Linked DNA regions of Gemmatimonas sp.. The protein of the gene in region 2 binds, or shares a complex with, the protein of the main gene of each other region. Links are inferred from orthologs where the notes say so. Each region holds a gene or a part of one and is shown on either strand. Other genes may lie near its edges.

What was found.
Region 1: the proteins of RMP10_RS10990 (region 2) and uvrB are in contact, whole or in part, in a crystal structure (PDB 7EGT), measured with the Thermus thermophilus proteins. The link is inferred for Gemmatimonas sp. from one-to-one orthologs. Residues at the interface, in WP_096412145.1 of Thermus thermophilus: His654, Arg656, Phe657, Gln666, Asp668, Glu669, Lys680, Arg681, Leu682, Ser683, Lys685, Tyr686, Ala687; in WP_096411307.1 of Thermus thermophilus: Glu23, Leu25, Arg26, Asp27, Gly28, Glu29, Arg30, Phe31, Arg55, Glu326, Asp327, Phe328, Glu379, Ser382, Gln383, His398, Gly400, Arg401.

What each region holds. Positions count from the first base shown.
Region 1 is NZ_JANPLK010000043.1:129,288-135,198, forward strand. What follows is about bases 2,991-5,911. They hold uvrB (excinuclease ABC subunit UvrB), read right to left. Parts: upstream 5,541-5,911; coding sequence 3,441-5,540; downstream 2,991-3,440. Other genes in these bases: tsaE (tRNA (adenosine(37)-N6)-threonylcarbamoyltransferase complex ATPase subunit type 1 TsaE), read right to left, coding at 2,991-3,451; RMP10_RS11790 (bifunctional (p)ppGpp synthetase/guanosine-3',5'-bis(diphosphate) 3'-pyrophosphohydrolase), read right to left, coding at 5,608-5,911. Outside these bases: ssb (single-stranded DNA-binding protein), read right to left, coding at 1-34; rimI (ribosomal protein S18-alanine N-acetyltransferase), read right to left, coding at 123-587; tRNA (adenosine(37)-N6)-threonylcarbamoyltransferase complex dimerization subunit type 1 TsaB, read right to left, coding at 584-1,312; RMP10_RS11775 (HD domain-containing phosphohydrolase), read right to left, coding at 1,417-2,898; more of tsaE, read right to left, coding at 2,978-2,990. UniProt on the Escherichia coli protein: The UvrABC repair system catalyzes the recognition and processing of DNA lesions. A damage recognition complex composed of 2 UvrA and 2 UvrB subunits scans DNA for abnormalities.
Region 2 is NZ_JANPLK010000042.1:62,806-68,910, reverse strand. Bases 2,869-5,983 are described here. They hold RMP10_RS10990 (UvrD-helicase domain-containing protein), read right to left. Parts: upstream 5,584-5,983; coding sequence 3,154-5,583; downstream 2,869-3,153. Other genes in these bases: RMP10_RS10985 (HAMP domain-containing sensor histidine kinase), read right to left, coding at 5,580-5,983; RMP10_RS10995 (Asp-tRNA(Asn)/Glu-tRNA(Gln) amidotransferase subunit GatC), read right to left, coding at 2,869-3,153. In the rest of the region: Asp-tRNA(Asn)/Glu-tRNA(Gln) amidotransferase subunit GatB, read right to left, coding at 1-1,430; Asp-tRNA(Asn)/Glu-tRNA(Gln) amidotransferase subunit GatA, read right to left, coding at 1,427-2,839; more of RMP10_RS10995, read right to left, coding at 2,836-2,868; more of RMP10_RS10985, read right to left, coding at 5,984-6,105. UniProt on the Escherichia coli protein: A helicase with DNA-dependent ATPase activity. Unwinds DNA duplexes with 3'-5' polarity. Translocates on single-stranded DNA with 3'-5' polarity. Initiates unwinding more efficiently from a nicked substrate than double-stranded DNA.

The DNA.
Region 1 (5,911 bases), on a different replicon or contig from region 2:
CAATCAAAATGGCCTTGTTCAGGCTGCGACTCATGGTGCCTCCTCGAAGTACGATGGTAATGGGTGTCGGATAAGCTAGGAGGGTCCTCTGACCAAACCAAACCCGAAAGCCGCACGCGGGGCTATTCGGACGCCATGGCGTCGCGACGCAGCACAAGGGCGTCCTCGACGGGGTGTCGGTAGTACCCTCGGCGGCGCCCGACGGCCGCAAATCCACGGGACGAATAGAGCGCGCGAGCGGCTGCGTTTGACTCGCGCACCTCAAGGAACATGGCGGCGACCCCGGCGTCAGTCCCCGCCGCGATCGCATCGTCCAGCAGCCGGGCCCCGACCCCCCGTCGGCGCATCCCAGGGGCCGTCGCAATATTGGCGATCTCCGCCTCGTCGGCGGCCTGCAGCATGATGCAATATCCAACGACTCCACCCGACGCATCGACGGCGGTCATCATTCGCGAAAAGGGATGCACCAAGAGCTCGTGAAACGACCGTGACGGCCAGGGGTCGCTGAACGCGAGCGCTTCGATCGACGCCATCGCCGGCACATCATCGGCCTTGGTGGGCCGGATCGCGAGAAGTGGCGTAGTCATGAAACGCCGAGGGAGGGCAATGTCGCACCGTGCGACGCTTCCCATTTCACCTGCGCTTCCGCCAGGCGCCCATACTGTGGCTCCCAGCTCTCCAACGGTACGACACGGGTCCACGCGTGCGGTACCACCCGCAACAGGTGCGCTGACCACGGTGTTACGACCTGAGTCTCGAGCTCCGCCACGGGCGACGAGAGCACGGCTAGGCGAGGACGTCCTGCCACGTGCATGTCGAGCTGTTCCAGTGTCATGCGCTGGAGCGCAGACTGCGCCTGCACACGGCGATTTTCGTCAAACCTGACGTCGAGGACGTAACGCTCGCCTCGCAGAGCATCTCCATGTACCACCGCGGGGCCGGCCGGCAGCGCGTCGCTTGCGTCCGCCGCCGCGAGGAGCAGCGATGACACGGCGAACAGCGACAGCGACGCTCCGTGGGCCAGCCCCTTCGCCAGCGACGCCGCGATGCGCAACGACGTGAAGCTTCCCGGGCCTTCTCCGCAGACGACGCCCGTGAGATGCTGCGGTTGCATGTCGGCCGCTTTCAGAAGCGCCTGAACCGCCGGGAAGAGCTGATCCTCACGCCCGGCACCCATGGCGACGGGGTGCATCGCGACAAGCGCTCCATCGGCGATGAGCGCCACCGAGCCGGCAGTCGTCGAGGACTCGAGCACGAGCAACCGTGCAGACGGGAACGCCAATGACTCTTGAGGGAACACGCGTGCGGACATACACAGAGTCTAGCGCGCCCACCGAACGATCCCCAGCCCTCCGTCGCGTCAAGTCGGCGCCGAGTACGCGCCGTCGCGGCCAGCGTTCCCCCCGGGACTGATCGCTACGCCACGCTGGCAATCCGGGTAAACTTGGCGGGCTCCTGACGGAGTTGGGGGAACGGGTCCTCACGTCCCTCAGCAAGCACCGCGAAGGTGCCGCGTTCGGCCAGCGCCGCCGCTGCGTCGAACACCTGGCTATCGAAGGCGGTACCCCGATCTCGACGCATGATGTCGAGTACGACCGGCACCTCCAACCCGGCGCGATACGGGCGATCGGCCGTGAGCGCCTCATACACGTCGGCCACCGCCAGTACACGCGACAGCAGTCCGAGCTGCGAGGCATCCAGCTTCCAGGGGTACCCCTTGCCGTCGAGTCGCTCGTGATGCTGCGCGGCCTCTTGGGCGAATCCGTTGAACGCGCTGACGCGCTCGAGGATCTCCCATGTCCATCGCGGATGCTTCCGGATCTCCCCGAACTCTTCGTCGGTGAGCTTGGCCGGCTTGTCGAGAATTCGATTCGAGACGCCTAGTTTGCCGATATCGTGCAACAGGCCGGCACGGAGGGTATCACGGCACATGTCGGCGTCGGCCCCCATCGACATGGCGATTCCCACCGCATAGCGCGCGACGTTCGTTGAATGCCGAGCGGTGTACGGCGTCTTGGCGTCGATCACCGCGGCAAAGGCATACGCGATGCTGTCGAGCCGTTCGTCGGTGGCGTGCAGTGGAATACCACCCGGCTCGAGCGTCAGTACCGCCTGTTCGAGGTTCGCGCTATCGGCGAGCACAGCCCACCAGGTACGATCGCGCTTCCACGGAGCGACGAGATCGACGAGTCGCGGATCGAACCAACGGCCTCGCCGCTGACGAGTCATGTCGATCGCGGCATCGATACCGTTCTCACTCCAATACGCCTCGAGCGTCTGCGCAATCAACAAGATGCGCGACAGCAACGGGATCTCGTCACCCGCCAGTCCGACCGGATGACCAAGGCCACACCAGTGCTCGTCGACATGGGCGATCGCCTCGCTCGTGGCCCCCGGGAATCCGAGTACGAGCGCGATCTGCGCGCCGCGTTCGCATCGCGTTTGGATGATTTCACGCGTCATCGACGGCGTGCGCGCGATACGCAAGAAGTGCGACACGCGGGCGAGCGGATTCCGACCGACGCCGCAGTTCTTCGCGGTACGCATCGCGAGCCTCCAGCGATCGTGCCAATCGACCAGACGCATGTCGCGCTTCACGTCCTGATCGTCGCTGCCGAACAGCGCCGACATGCGTGCGGCGTTGCTGGAACACCCGGAATCCTTCAAGAGCGCCGCGTAGTACAGCGCTCCCATCGTCTCGTCATCAAGATGCAACTCCCGACCGAGCCGCATCGCGATCAGCGCCGTCCGGAGCGTGTGACCTGGTCGCTGTCCCTCGGTGAGATCGAGCGCATATGTCAACGCCGAGATCACTTCGGCCAGACGAATGTACGAGACGCGTAGGCCGGCGACGGGCATGGCGATGATGCGAGGGATGCGGGAGACACCGACCGACATGCGGTGCTCCACCATTCCATGACGACGACGTCCGCCGGACGGTCACCGGCGCGACCCCGATCCCGACATACCGGCAGATTCAGCGCATCGTCGGCGCGTGAATGCGGAGTAACCGTCGATTCGCGTTTTCCGGATCATGACCGAGCACCACGTGAATCCTGTCACGCGGCAACGTATTCACGGCGCGATCAGGCCACTCCACCAGCAGGACCGGCGCGCTCTCGACCACCTCATCCCACCCCAGCATCTCCAGTTCCGCGTCCGACCGCAAGCGATACAGATCGGCGTGGATCACCGGGCCTCGAGGCGCGTCATACTGCTGGATGATCGAGAATGTCGGACTCGTCACCGCCTCGATGGCGGAGACGCCGATCCCGACGCAAATCGCCCGCACCAGTGTGGTCTTTCCCGCTCCGAGGTCACCCTCGAGCGTGATTACGACCGGACGCGGAAGTACCGCCCCGAGTGCCCGCCCCCACGCCTCCAGCGAATCCCGATCCGGGGCCCGCGGAGCGCCTCGCCCCAGCAAGTACCCGAGCGAGTCAGCGGCCACGCTTGCCTCCGGCGCGCCGCATCGGTGCGCTACCGGGGGGGCGCTTGGGAGCGGCCGTGTTGCCGCGCGCCTGTTCCGGCTTCTCTCCGAGCGCGGTGCGGACTTCGAAGAGCTGGTCGCGCAGTCGAGCTGCTGCCTCGAAATCGAGGGCGATCGCCGCTTCGCGCATGGCGACTTCCAGCTCCCCCACGAGCGTCTGCAAATCCTCACGCGACCGCGGTGCGCTCTCGGCACCCAATCGCTTGGTGGTCGGAGTGGCCTCCTCGTGCGGCGCGCGCGCATCGGCGACCCGCGTAATCAACCGGACATCATCGATGCTCTTCAGGACGCCGTGCGGGGTGATCCCGTTCTTCTCGTTGTGCTCACGCTGAATCGTCCGACGGCGATCGGTTTCGTCGATGGCACGCTGCATCGACCCGGTGATGCGGTCGGCATACAGGATCGCCATACCGTTCAAATGGCGTGCCGCGCGTCCGATCGTCTGGATCAACGACCGATCGCTGCGCAGGAAGCCTTCCTGGTCGGCGTCAAGAATCGCCACCAGCGATACCTCGGGCATGTCGAGCCCTTCGCGGAGCAGGTTGATGCCAATCAACACATCGAATTCACCGAGGCGCAACCCACGCACGATTTCCATGCGCTCGATGGCGTCGATATCGGAGTGCATGTATCGCACCCGAACACCCACCTGCTGCAGATAATCGGTAAGATCTTCCGACATCCGCTTCGTGAGCGTGGTGACCAGCACCCGCTCGCCCTTGCGCTCGCGAATGCGAATCTCGTGAAGCAGATCGTCCACCTGCCCCTTCACCGGACGAATTTCCAGGACTGGGTCCAGGAGGCCCGTGGGGCGGATGACTTGCTCGACGACCACGCCTTCCGAGAGTTGCAGCTCTAATTCCCCAGGCGTCGCCGAGACATTCACGAGCCGCGGTACCAGCTGGATGAACTCGTCGAAGACCAGCGGTCGATTGTCGAGCGCACTGGGTAGCCGAAATCCGTAGTCAACCAACGTGAGCTTGCGCGCGCGATCGCCGTTGTACATCCCGCGAATCTGTGGCAGCGACACGTGCGACTCGTCGACCACAACGAGGTAGTCGTCGGGGAAGTAATCGAGCAGGCAGGCTGGTCGTTCGCCGGCCGCGCGCCCGCTGATGTGCCTCGAGTAGTTCTCGATGCCGGCGCAGGTACCGATTTCCGCCAGCATTTCGAGATCGAAGTTCGTGCGCTGATCGAGCCGCTGCGCTTCCAGCAACTTGCCCTGCGTGCGTAGCTCGGCCAAGCGCTCGGCGAGCTCCTCGCGAATGGCGATACTCGCCCGCTCGATCGTGGGTCGGTTCGTGATGAAGTGTTTGGCCGGGTAGATCGCCATCCGCTCGAGCGTCGAAATCGTTTCGCCGGTGAGCGGGTCGATCTTGGAGATGCGCTCGATCTCATCACCCCACAGCTCGAGGCGCACTGCCTGCTCCTCGTACGCCGGATAGATCTCCACCGTGTCGCCACGCACGCGAAACGTCCCGCGATCGAACGCGACATCGTTTCGCAGATACTGAATGCCGACCAGTGCCCGCAGAATGTCGTCGCGCGCGATCTGCTGTCCACGGGACAGCGCCACCATGCGCTCGCGATACGACACCGGATCGCCGAGGCCGTAGATGGCCGACACCGTCGACACGATGACGACGTCATCGCGTTCCATCAACGAGGATGTGGCCCGCAGGCGGAGTCGATCGATATCCTCGTTGATGCTCGCATCCTTCTCGATGAACGTATCGCTCGAGGGGACGTACGCCTCCGGCTGATAGTAGTCGTAGTACGAGATGAAGTACTCGACTGCGTTCGTGGGGAAGAACGACTTGAGCTCTCCGTACAGCTGCGCCGCCAGCGTCTTGTTATGCGACAGGACGAGCGTCGGCCTCCCCCATTGCGCGATGACGTTTGCCATCGTCATCGTCTTGCCAGACCCGGTGACGCCGAGCAGCGTCTGGAAGCGGTCGCCGCGCGTTAGCCCCTCGGATAGTTCGATGATCGCACGCGGCTGATCACCGGCAGGGGCGAAGGGGCTCTGGAGTCGAAACGGGGCTGACATAGTCGCAATATAGCGGGATCGGCTTTTCTTCGGGTAGCGGCGCGCGCCCTGCGGCCGAGCCCGCCGCCTACTCCTCGGCCGTGATCTTTTCGCGTCGGGACACCGCCGCGATGCCCTTCACGCGACGCGCGGCCTTCATGATGCGCTCCAAATGCGCGAGGTTCTCGACCTCGACCATCGCCGAGCCCGTGACCCGGCCATCGATCGTCTTCAGTTCCAGACTCTTGATGTCCGTGCCGGTAGCACTTACAGCCGCCGCCACGTCGGCATACAGGCCGCGACGATCGGTGCCTTCCATCGCAAGGCGTACAATGAAACGCTCTCCCGCCATCTCGTGCCAATCGATGTCGAGCCGTCGCTCTGGCTCGTGC
Region 2 (6,105 bases):
TTCTTCGGATCGGCTGAGCCCTTCGACTTCTTCATGACCTGACCGACCAGCACGCCTTGCAGTTTGCGTTCGCCAGCCATGAAGCGCGCGGCCTCGGTGGGTGATTCGGCAAAGACTTCGTCAATCCACGCAACGAGTGCCGCGTCGTCCGAGACTTTCAACAGGCCATCGCGCGTGGCGATCGCCAGCGGCTCGACCGGTTCACGTTCCATCAGCGTGAAGATCTGTCGGGCGGCCGTGTTGGACAGCTCGCCCTGCGCTTCGAGTTTGATGAGCGCACCAAGCCGGGCCGGATCGACGGCATGGTCGAGCAGTGACCCACCGGACGCGTTCACCGCCGCCAGCACCGGTCCCAGCATCCAGTTCGCCGCGCGGCGCGGGTCACCCGCCGCCGAGGCGACCGCTTCGAAGCGATCCGCCAGGGTTCGGTTCACAATGAGCTGATCGACGTCGGCCGCGCCGAGACCGTACTGCGTTACAAAGCGCTCGCGCTTGGCGGCCGGCAACTCCGGAAGCGCCTCACGCTGACGCTGCACGAACTCGTCGACCAGCACGAGCGGCGGAAGATCCGGCTCCGGGAAGTAGCGGTAGTCGTGGCTGCCTTCCTTGCTGCGCGCGGAGCGCACCTGATTGCGCTTCTCGTCGTACAGCAACGTCTGCTGCTCGACGCGACCACCACTCTCGAGAATGGCACACTGCCGCGCAAACTCCACTTCGACGGCGTGCTCAGCGGACGAGAACGAATTGAGGTTCTTGACTTCGGTCTTGGTGCCGAGTGTCTCCACGCCGCGCGGGCGTATGGAGATGTTCACGTCCACGCGGAGCGAGCCTTCCTCCATGTTGGCGTCGGAGACTTCGGTGTACTCGAGGATCTGCTTGAGGCGGCGGAGATAACTCACCGCATCGGCCGCCGAGTGAATCTCCGGCTCCGACACGATTTCGATCAGCGGCGTGCCGGCGCGATTCAGGTCGATCGCGGTCGCGTCGCGGAAGCGATCGTGCACCGACTTTCCCGCATCCTCTTCCATGTGCACGCGATGCACGCGGATCGCGCGAGGAGGCGTGGCGGTGTCATCGACAACGATGGTACCACCGGTCGCGATGGGCTGATCGAACTGCGAGATCTGATAGCCCTTCGGCAAGTCGGGATAGAAGTAATTCTTGCGCGCGAATACCGAGGTGTTGTGCACGGTGGAGCCGAGCGCGAGTGAGGCGCGTGTGGCGAGTTCGACGGCGTGCGCATTCAGCACCGGCAACGCTCCCGGTAGGCCGAGGCACACCGGACAGGTATTGGTGTTGGGTGCCTCGCCGAACGACGTTGCACAGCCGCAAAAGATCTTGCTCCGTGTCTTGAGCTGGCAGTGTACTTCGAGTCCGATCACGAGCTCCCAGTCGATGGGCGTGCCGGTGCTTGGCGATGCAGTGCTCATGCGCCACCCCCCTGAGCCATTGTATGCTCGAGCGCGGCCGCCGCCTTGAACATGGTGGCCTCATCGAAACGCGCCGCCATGAACTGGCCACCAACGGGGAGGCCATCGACGAGGCCGATGGGCTGCGACATCGCCGGGATGCCGGCGAGGTTGGCCGTCACGGTGTAGATGTCGCTGAGATACATATCGTATGGATCGGACACCTCACCGATGCGAAATGCCGGGGTTGGCGCGGTGGGTGTGAAGAGCACGTGCACCCCCTCGGCGAAGACGCGTTCGAAATCCTGCGTGATGAGCGTGCGTACCGTCTGCGCGCGGCGATAGTAGGCGTCGTAGTAGCCCGCACTGAGCACGTACGTGCCAAGCAGAATCCGACGCGTTACTTCGGCGCCGAAACCGCCGGACCGCGTGCGCTCGTACATCTCGCGTAGACCGTCGGCCGCGGCACGCTTTCCGTAGCGAACGCCGTCGTAGCGCGCGAGGTTGCTGGACGCTTCGGCCGGCGCGAGCACGTAGTACACGGGAATCGCGAGCGACGTGTGGGGCAACGACACATCACGCACCTCGGCGCCGAGCGACCGCAAGCGATCGAATGACGCGTCGCACTGCGCGCGAATACGGGGATCGAGTGCCTCGGTGAAGTACTCGACCGGACGACCCACCACGAGACCCGCCAGCGGTTGGGCGCTGTCGGCAACAACGGCTGACTGCCGTAACGCGGGCACCGGACGCGCCGAACAGGTGGCATCGGAGGGATCGTGTCCGGCAATGATCTCCACCCCGAGTGCCGCGTCGAACACGTTCCGGGCGAACACGCCCACGTGATCGAGTGACGACGCGTAGGCGACGAGTCCGAAACGACTGACGCGACCGTACGTGGGCTTCACGCCGACGATGCCGCAAAACGCCGCCGGTTGGCGTACGGAGCCACCGGTTTCGGAGCCGAGCGCGAGGCGGACGACGCCCGCCGCGACCGCCGCGGCCGAACCACCGGAGGAACCGCCGGGCACGCGCGAGCGATCGACTGGGTTCTTCGTGGGGCCGTACGCGCTATTCTCGGTGGAGGATCCCATGGCGAATTCGTCCATGTTCGTCTTGCCGATCACGATGGCACCGGCGTCTCGCAGCTTCCTGACTGCGGTTGCTTCGAACGGACTGACGTACCCCTCGAGAATGCGCGAGCCGCAGGTGGTCGGCAGCGTGAGCGTCGCGAGATTGTCCTTGATCGCGACGGGGACGCCGGCGAGGTCGCTATTCCCTGCGTGCGTCGCGACCGACGTGGCAGCAGCCAACGATCCTTCGCGGTCCACTGAGAGGAACGCGTTCAGTCCGGTCGGTCCGGCATCAACGGCATCGTATTGCGCCCAAGCCGCTTCGACCGAGTGCGCCTTCAGCGACTCCACGTTCATGCGTCGTCCTCGGCGGAGGAACCGACGTCACCATGCGTCGCCAGACGCGGCACCAGAAAGAAGCCCTCACGCGTCGCTGGCGCGAACGCCTCCCGCGTGCGTTGGAGCGCGACCGGCGGCGCGCCGTCGTCACGCAGCGGCATCCCCGCCACGTCGCGTTCAGCGAGTTCCTGGGGGATGGTGGCCTGCTGCAGGGCATCCATGTGCTGCAGAATGCCATTCAGTTCCGCGACGAGCCCGGGGAGCCGCGCGTCGTCGATTGCCAAGCGCGCGAGTTGCGCGACATGAAGCACATCTTCGTTGGAGACCGACAACTACTCCCACCCGCGTTCGAGTTTGGCCTGCGCCAGCACCAGAGTCTTCCGGCCGATCTCTTCGTCTTCGAAATCAATACGCACCTTCAGGTCACGCCCGCTGCCGGTGAGTTCTGCGATCGTGCCCGATCCGAACTTCGCGTGACGCACCTTCTCACCGACGGCGAACATCGGCGCATCTTGCGACTCGTCTTCCGGCTCGGTGGGGCGGTCGCGTCGCGCCGGCGTCGAGAATGCACCAGCACTCTTTCCGAAGGCTGTGCTGCCCGCACCGTACGACGCGCTGCCGTACTGACCACCTGAGCGCTTGGCACCGCCTCCGCCGCCGGCGCTGTAGCTGCTGCGTCCCCACGAATCGTCGCTGTCGCGTGAGGACTGCGTGCCGCCGATGGACGCGAAGCCACCGCGTCCTTCGGTCTTGGCGCGCGCCGTCTTCTGACGTTCCGCCAGCGAGATCGTGACCTGCTTGAGGAAGCGTGACGGCATCGAGAACATCATCTCGCCATTGCGTCGACGCTGCTCGGCACAGGTGAGGTACAGCTTGGTTTCGGCACGCGTGATGCCCACGTAAAACAGTCGGCGTTCCTCTTCGAGCTGACTCGGATCCTCGGCGGCACGTGCCAGCGGGAACAACCCATCCTCCAGACCCGAGACGAACACGAGCGGGAACTCGAGTCCCTTCGCGTTGTGCATCGTCATGCAAGTGACGGCATCGGCGTTCGGGTCGAGTTTGTCGATCCCGGCTACCAACGTCGACGACTGCAGGAAGTGATCGAGCGGCGTGAGTCCCACTTCACCGCCCTCATCGGCCACGACTTCAGCGGCACCGGCGATCAGTTCGCGCACGTTCTCGATGCGCTCCTGACCTTCGGGACCTTCGGCGCGCAGGTGGTCGGCGTACTTGATCGAGGCGGCAAGATCGCGGAGCAGCTCGTCGACCGCGGAATCGACGGCCGCGTTCCGCAGGCGCTGCACGAGTGACACGAAATCGGCCAGCGCCGTCCGCGCAGCGGGCCGCAGCTCCGCCACGACATCGATGCGCGAGGCGATGGTGAGCAAGGGGACGCCATCCCGCTGCGCGCGCTCGACCAGCAGCGTGATCGTGGCATCGCCCAAGCCGCGCTTGGGCACGTTCACGGCGCGGCGGAATGCCTCGTCATCGGCTGGATTCGCGACGAGCTTGAGGTACGCCATGATGTCGCGAATTTCGCGACGATCGTAGAAGCGGACGGCGCCGACGAGCCGGTACGGGATGTTGCGACGACGGAACGCGTCTTCGATCGCGCGGCTCTGCGCGTTGGTGCGATAGAGCACCGCGCAATCGCGCCGCGAAAGATCGGAGCGCGACATGCGTGCGGTGATGGTATCGGCAATGAAGTCGGCTTCGTCGCGCTCGTCGAGCGTTTCCACGAGCGTGACCGTCTCGCCAGCCGGCCGTGTGGCGCGCAGCGTCTTGCCGCGCCGTTCCGTGTTCTCGGCAATAACGGCATTGGCGAGCGCGAGAATGTTCGGCGTGGAGCGGTAGTTTTCCTCGAGGCGCACGATGCGCGCGCCGGGAAAGGCGCGCTCGAAGTCGAGGATGTTCCGGATGTCGGCGCCGCGCCATCCGTAGATCGACTGGTCATCATCGCCGACCACCATCACGTTGCGATATCCGCCGCCCATGAGCTGGACGAATCGGAACTGTGCCGCGTTCGTGTCCTGATACTCGTCGACGAGCACGTACTTGAAGCGCCGCTGATAGTGCGCCCGCAACGCTTCATCCTGCTCGAGCGCACGAACGGGTAGCACCAGCAAGTCGTCGAAGGTGACGGCATTGGCCTGCTGCAGGGCGTGTTCGAGATCGGTGTACACGCCGGCGACGGCCGTCGTGAAGGTGTCACGGGCCGTACGCGCGTATTCGCTCGGAGATACGAGCGCGTTCTTGGCACTCGAGATCGCGCTCAGAATGGCCTTGGGGGCGAACTGCGTGGGGCTGAGCTTGCGACGTTCCATGACGCGCTTGACGGCACCGATGGTGTCGTCTTCGTCGTAGATCGTGAAGTTCTGCTCGCGTCCCACGATCGGGGCCACGCCGCGCAGCATGCGCGCGCCGAGGGCGTGGAAGGTGCCGCACCACATGCCTTTCGGTTCGTGCCCGAGAAACTTGGCGATACGGGCGCGCATCTCGCCGGCGGCCTTGTTCGTGAACGTGACGGAGAGGATTTCGTGGGGCGCCACGCCGCGATCGCCGATGAGTCGGGCGATGCGCGTGGTGAGCACGCGGGTCTTGCCGGAGCCGGCCCCGGCAAGCACCAGCGCCGGACCATCGTCATGAAACACGGCTTCGCGCTGGCCGGGATTAAGGCTTCGCGTCAGCGCTTCGAGATCGAGCGCAGGTGCCGAGGGCACCGCGTCAAAGAGGGAACCGGACCAACCCGTCGTCGTCATGCGTGCAAGATAACGTCGAACGCCGCTCCGCGGTCGGTGTCAGCGAGCATCAGCTTGCCTTCGTGATTCTCCTGCACGATGCGACGCGCGAGCGACAAGCCGATACCCCAGCCGCGATCCTTCGTGGTGAAGCCGGCGTCGAAAATGCGCTTGCGCAATTTGCGGGGAATGCCGGGGCCGTTGTCCTGCACGCGAATGCGCACGCCCCCCTCCGGGAGCGGAATGGCCGACACGACGACTTCTCCATCACGACCAGCGAGGGCGTCCATCGCGTTCTTGATCAGTACTTCCAACACCCACTCCAGGAGCACCTTGTCGCCGCGCGTCATGAGCGGCCCCTCGGGGTGCTCGCTCCGAATGCGCACGGTGCGCGCCAGCGTGGGCGCGCGCGCTGCGAAGTACGAGGCCAGCCGATCGACCAGCTCAGCGCAATCCACCTGCTCGTCGCGCGGCGGACGACCGATTCGCTCGAAACGATGTGACACCCGTTCAAGGCGTTGCAGATCCTGCTCCATTGCATCG